Thiocapsa bogorovii: one gene and its partner. The protein of the gene in region 1 interacts with the protein of each later gene in a pairwise test. Links are inferred from orthologs where the notes say so. Each region holds a gene or a part of one and is shown on either strand. Other genes may lie near its edges.

What was found.
Region 2: the proteins of LT988_RS23565 (region 1) and rlmB interact in binary tests that used the Escherichia coli proteins (3 or more experiments, as listed by UniProt). The link is inferred for Thiocapsa bogorovii from one-to-one orthologs.

What each region holds. Positions count from the first base shown.
Region 1 is NZ_CP089309.1:5,296,741-5,299,924, forward strand. The notes cover bases 23-2,892. They hold LT988_RS23565 (NAD(P)H-hydrate dehydratase), read left to right. Parts: upstream 23-636; coding sequence 637-2,148; downstream 2,149-2,892. Other genes in these bases: queG (tRNA epoxyqueuosine(34) reductase QueG), read right to left, coding at 23-358; tsaE (tRNA (adenosine(37)-N6)-threonylcarbamoyltransferase complex ATPase subunit type 1 TsaE), read left to right, coding at 2,145-2,657; LT988_RS23575 (N-acetylmuramoyl-L-alanine amidase), read left to right, coding at 2,734-2,892. Outside these bases: more of queG, read right to left, coding at 1-22; more of LT988_RS23575, read left to right, coding at 2,893-3,184. UniProt on the Escherichia coli protein: Bifunctional enzyme that catalyzes the epimerization of the S- and R-forms of NAD(P)HX and the dehydration of the S-form of NAD(P)HX at the expense of ADP, which is converted to AMP.
Region 2 is NZ_CP089309.1:843,353-846,444, forward strand. The notes cover bases 79-2,856. They hold rlmB (23S rRNA (guanosine(2251)-2'-O)-methyltransferase RlmB), read right to left. Parts: upstream 1,976-2,856; coding sequence 1,181-1,975; downstream 79-1,180. Other genes in these bases: LT988_RS03885 (PA0069 family radical SAM protein), read right to left, coding at 79-176; tsaA (tRNA (N6-threonylcarbamoyladenosine(37)-N6)-methyltransferase TrmO), read left to right, coding at 383-1,129; rnr (ribonuclease R), read right to left, coding at 1,978-2,856. Also shown: more of LT988_RS03885, read right to left, coding at 1-78; more of rnr, read right to left, coding at 2,857-3,092. UniProt on the Escherichia coli protein: Specifically methylates the ribose of guanosine 2251 in 23S rRNA.

The DNA of each region.
Region 1 (3,184 bases):
CGAGGCGCTGTAGCCGTCGTCTGAGCAGCTTGTGATAGTCACGACCCAGCGCGTAGCGCGAGATGAAGGCGCGCGGCGGGTCCTCGAGCGCGGCCTGCATCGCCGGGAGCGACTCGGGCAGATAGTCCATCCGCACCGAGATCACCCGAACCGTCCCAGGCACCAGGTCGGCCGGGCGCGAGCGTTTCAAGCCATGGCGGGCCATGTAATCCATGGTGCCGTGACGGCCCTCGGCGAGCCAGGCCAGCAGGCGTGACTCGGCCGATGCAAGGTCGGTGTCGGTGACCCCGACCTGCTGGAAGCCCAGCTCCAGGCCCAGACGTTTGATGCGGGTGACAAGCTCCCCTGTCGGGATCATTCCGGTGGAGTCTCGGCTCTGCAAATGCGCATGTCCGAAGGATAGACCGCATCCGACGTCGATTCGAACCTTGTGCTTCGAGAAGGCGCCGTCGAGCAAATCGAGCGAACAAACCTCTCAAGCAAGACCATCGAGCATATCGGGATCCATGAACGCCGAGCGCCGCAAGACATCATGCTGGATCGACTTGATCCGCCTCGGGACCAAGGTGCCTCGTGTCGTCCGCAATCGATCCAGCGCGAGAACGCGACATGTCATCCCCGCCGCGGACTAATCCGATGCCCGACAGTGATCGTCTGCCGCATGCGCTTTATCGGGCCGAGCAGGTGCGCAACCTCGACCGCTGCGCGATCGAGCAGCACGGCATCCCCGGCGTCGAGTTGATGAATCGGGCCGGAGAGGCGGCCTATCGGATCCTGCGCGAGCGCTGGCCGGACGCGCGTGATCTCACCGTTCTGGTCGGTGTCGGCAACAACGGCGGTGACGGCTATGTGATCGCACGGCTGGGGCGGGCCGATGGTCTGTCCGTGCGCCTGTTGCAGCTCGGGAACCCGCAACGCCTCATGGGCGATGCGGCCCTCAGTCGCGACGCCTGGCGTGACGCGGGCGGGACGATCGAGCCCTATCGTGGATTGCCGCGGCGCTCGGATGTTCTGGTCGATGCCGTCCTCGGGACCGGACTGGAACGCCCGGTCGAGGGTCTGTGGGCCGAGGCGATTCAGGCACTCGACAGGCAGCGCGTACCGGTGCTCGCCGTCGATATCCCGTCGGGTCTGCATGCCGACACCGGGCAGGTCATGGGCGTGGCGGTGCGCGCGGATCTCACCGTCAGCTTCATCGGACTCAAACAAGGTCTCTTTATCGGGGCCGGACCCGAGTACTGTGGCGAGATCCGTTTCAGCGCGCTCTCGATCCCGGCCCGGGTCTATTCCTGCGAGGTGGCATCGGCGCGACGCATCGACTGGGATCAGCAGTCGGTGCGTTTCGGGCGACGTCCCCGCACCGCGCACAAGGGCACCTTCGGACACCTGTTGGTGATCGGCGGCGCACCCGGTCTATCCGGTGCCGTGCGGCTCGCCGGCGAGGCCGCGTTGCGGGCCGGGGCCGGATTGGTCACGATCGCCACGCATCCGGCACACGCCGCTTGGCTGAATCTCTCGCGTCCCGAGCTGATGGTGTCGGCGGTCGAGACCGCGACGGATCTGGCTCCTCTGATCGCGCGAGCCGATGTCGTCGCGATCGGCCCGGGGCTGGGTCGCGAGGCGTGGGGCCGCGATCTTTGGGAACACGTCCTTGCCGTCGATAGGCCGATGGTCGTCGATGCCGATGCCCTGAACCTCCTCGCCGAGGCACCTCGCTCGGGGATGGATTGGGTGTTGACGCCGCATCCGGGGGAGGCTGCACGCCTGCTCGGGACCGACGTCGCTTCGATCGAGCAGGATCGCCCGGCCGGCGTGCACGCGCTACAGGGGCGCTTCGGCGGTGTCGCTGTTCTGAAAGGCGCCGGGACACTGATCCGAAGCGATCCGGCGCGCCCGCTTGCGGTCTGCAGCGATGGCAACCCCGGAATGGCGACCGCCGGCTCCGGGGATGTCTTGACCGGGATCGTCGGCGCCTTGCGCGCTCAGGGTCTCGACGCGGAGGAGGCGGCCTGCGCCGGCGTCTGTCTACACGCGGCTGCAGGGGATCGGGCCGCGCGGAACGGCGAGCGCGGGCTCGTTGCGGGCGATATCATCGCCGCCCTTCGCACGGTCGCCAATCACGTGCCCGCGCCGCAGGAGGACGTATGATCGAACAGTGGCTGCCCGATCCCGAGGCACAGCTCGCCTTCGGAGCGCGGATCGCCGCGCTCTTGCCGCCGCGTCTGATCGTCTATCTCGAGGGCGACCTGGGGACCGGCAAGACGACCCTGACGCGGGGTGTTCTCGCGGGGCTGGGCCATCGCGGTGCCGCGCGCAGTCCGACCTATACCCTGCTCGAACCCTACGAGCTGGCGGACCGATGCATCAACCACCTGGATCTCTATCGCCTCGGTGATCCGCAGGAGCTCGAGTATCTGGGGCTGCGCGATCTGCTCGCCGAGGATGCCGTCTGGATGGTGGAGTGGCCCGAGCGCGGTGTCGGGATGTTGCCGCCGCCCGACCTGGTGATTGCGATCGAGTACGTCGCGAACGGCCGGCTCCTGCGTCTGTCGGCCCGGACGGCATCGGGCGAGTCTGTGCTGGAGGCGCTGGCCGGACTTGCCTCCCGTGTCCCGGCGCGTTCCGCATCGCCTGAGAAGTCGGATGTAATCCAATGATGCAATTTGGAAAGGCGTCTTTGGGCATGCTATCGTTCGACGCACGATCGATCGGATCGGGAGCAACCGGAAGGCCGTGCTCGTGAATAGGCTGATCTCGACGCTTCTTTTTCTCCTCCTGCTTGCGGTTTCGGCGCAGTGCGTCTTCGCGGAGCAGGCATCGGTGCAGGGTACGCGGGTCTGGACCGATCCGGAGAAGACCCGGCTGGTCTTCGAGACCTCATCGGCGATCACACACCGGATCTTCCCGCTGGACGAGCCGGATCGACTCGTCATCGACCTCGACGACGCACGCATGCAGAGCAATCTGCCGAAGGTCGACCTCGGTGACCCCGTTCTGGTCGGCCTGCGCGGCGGGGTGCGAGGCGGATCGGATCTGCGCATCGTGCTGGATCTCAAACAACCGGTACGGGCCAAGAGCTTTGCGCTGAGCCCGAACGAGCGCTACGGACATCGGCTGATCATCGATCTGACACCGAAGGACGGTTCGAGCGTCCGGCGTGTGGCGCTGCCCTCGTTCCCGAATT
Region 2 (3,092 bases), 4.5 Mb from region 1 along the record:
GATTGGTTGTAGCTGATCAGGGTGCGGCTCGTGTCCACCCCAAGCTGCGTGCGAAGGGGCGGGAGCTCAGCGTCGACCGGCCAACCGTCGTCTTCGGACTCGCGTCGCGCGGCCGAATAGCGCGAGTCCGGGTTTAGGGTTGCACCGCGTCCGTCCGGCTTGGTCGGTCGAATCATTCCAAAAGACACCGCCGGCCGCCAGCTTCCAGCCACCTGCCCTTCAAGATCCCCGAATGCGCTCGTCTTGACGGACATTGATCCCGGCTCATCGCGGTCAGGCCCACGACCAAACGATCCCGCATATCACTGCCGGAACCCGGCGACGGGAGGCCTGCGGCATTCTCCGACATAATGGGACCCACCCAATCACAGCAGGCGAATGCATGTCCTTCACCTTCGCACCCATCGGCCACATCCGCTCCCCCTACACCGACAAGTTCGGGATCCCGCGCCAGCCCGGATTGGTGACCGCCGCCGAGGCGCGTGTCGAGCTGCTGCCCGACTTCGCGCGGGAGGAGGCATTCAAAGGGCTCGAAGGCTTCTCGCATGTCTGGCTCCTCTTCGTCTTTCACGAGGACTGCCTGATCGCCGGCTGGAGCCCGACGGTGCGACCGCCGCGTCTCGGCGGCCGCGAGAGCGTCGGCGTCTTCTCGAGCCGCGCGCCCTACCGGCCGAACCCCATCGGGATCTCCGCGGTCGAGCAGCTCGGACTCGTCAAAGACGGACGCGGACTCGCGCTCGAGGTGCGCGGTGTCGATCTCTTGGATGGCACCCCGATCCTCGACATCAAGCCCTATGTCCCTTATGCAGACAGCATTCCTGGAGCCAGAAGCGGCTTCGCCACGGCGCCCGAGATCGTCGCCGCCGACGTCGACTTTTCCGCGGAGGCCCTCCAAGGCATTGCCGAAGCGGATCCGACCGGGGCGCGCCGACTGCGCACGCTGATCGAACAGGTCCTCGCCCAAGATCCGCGCCCGGGCTATATGGGCCGCTACCCCGAACGCCGCGAGTTCGGCCTCCGGCTCTACGATCTGAACGTCCGCTGGAGGATCGACGGAAACACCATGTGCGTCGTCACCGTCGAACCGCTTGTCGACACCGCCGCCGGTGGCCGGATCGGCGAAGCCTAATCCGACAGGCCGCCCCGGACGCCCGATACGACCACGCCGGCCGCGGTCGGCTCAGGCCCGGCGCTGGCGCAACGCCTCGTAGAGACAAACACCCGCGGCGACCGAGACATTGAGACTCTCGACGGCGCCGCACATGGGTAGGCGGACCAGCCGATCGCAATGCTCGCGTGTGAGACGACGCAGGCCGGTGCCTTCGCTGCCCATGACCAGGCCGAGCGGCCCTGTGAGGTCGGCGGCATAGAGCTCGGTGTCCGCATCGCCGCTCGTTCCGGTGAGCCAGATCCCTCGCTCTTTGAGGTAGCCCATGGTCCGGGCCAGATTGGTGACCTGCACATAGGGCAGGGTCTCGGCGGCACCGCTGGCGACCTTGCAAACGACCGGCGTGAGACCGACGGCGCTGTCCTTCGGCGCGATGACGGCATGGACGCCGGCACCTTCCGCGGTGCGCAGACAGGCCCCGAGATTGTGTGGATCCTGCACCTCGTCGAGCAGAAGAAGAAACGGCGGACCTTCGACGCGCTCGAGGAGTCCATCGAGATCCTGCTCGGAGCGTGCCGCCGGAACACGCACCCAGGCCAGTGCGCCCTGGTGATTGGCGCCCTCGGCTGCGCGCTCCAGTTCGTCGCGCTCGACCTGGCGGACCTTGACGCCCGCCTGACTCGCGAGATCGGCCAACTCCGCTAACCGCCGGTCCCGACGACTGCGGTCGAGCCAAAGCTCACCGACCCCTTCGCTCCCGAACTTGATCGCGGCGCGCGCACTGTGAATACCGCCGACCGGATGCAGCCCCGCCGTCGGGCGCCGCACCTCGTCACGGCTCCCGACGAGGCGTCGCGCAGTCTTCATGGTCAGGAGGTCGGGGCCGCGCCGGCCGGCTTGCGTTTGCGCCGGTTGCGCGAACGCGGCTTCTTGGCGCCTTCGGCAGGTTTGTCTGCCTGAGCCGGAGCCGCCGACGAGCCGGCCGCCTGAGCCGTCGGCTTCGCTTTCGGCTTGGACTTGCGCCCGCCCTGTCCGCCCTTAACGCCCTTACCGCTCGCCTCGGCGAGCACAAAGTCGATCTTACGATCGTCGAGGTTTACGGCTGCAACCTGCACCCGCAGGGGATCGCCGAGACGGTAGACGGTGCCGGTGCGCTCGCCGTGTAGACGATGGCCGATGGGGTCGAAATGGTAGAAGTCGTTGTCGAGCGCGGTGATGTGCACCAGGCCATCGACATGGACCTCGTCGAGCTCGACGAAGATGCCGAACGAGTTGACGCTGGTGATGATGCCGTCGAACTTCTCACCGAGCTTGCCCTTCATGAACTCGCACTTGAGCCAATCGTCGGCGTCACGGGTCGCCTCGTCGGCGCGCCGCTCGGTGCCCGAGCAGTACTCGCCGATCTGCTGAAGCTCCATCTTGGAGTAGTCCAGGTCGGCCGCGGTCCCGCCGCGCAGGAGGTGCTTGATGATGCGATGGACGACCAGATCCGGGTAGCGGCGAATCGGGGAGGTAAAATGCGTGTACGCATCGTAAGCCAAACCGAAATGGCCGACGTTGTCCGAGCTGTACATCGCCTGCTGCATGGAACGCAGCAACACGGTCTGGATCAAGCCACGATCCGGACGGTCTTTGACCAACTCGAGCAGCTCGGCATAGTCCTTGGCGGTCGGCTTCTCGCCGCCCGGGAGCTTCAGCGCGAGCTGTCCGAGAAACTCGCGCAGGTCGCTCAACTTCTCCGCGTTCGGCAGGTCATGGATGCGGTAGAGCGCCGGCATCTTCTTGCGCTCGAAGAGACGCGCGGCGGCGACGTTCGCGGCGAGCATGCACTCTTCGATGATCTTGTGCGCCTCGTTGCGCACCAACGGCACCACGGCGGCGATGCGTCCCTGCTCGTTGAAGACGAACTTGGTTTCGACGGTGTCGAAGTCGATCGCACCGCGCTCTGCGCGCGCTTGGTGCAGTGTCTGGTAAAGGGCGTAGA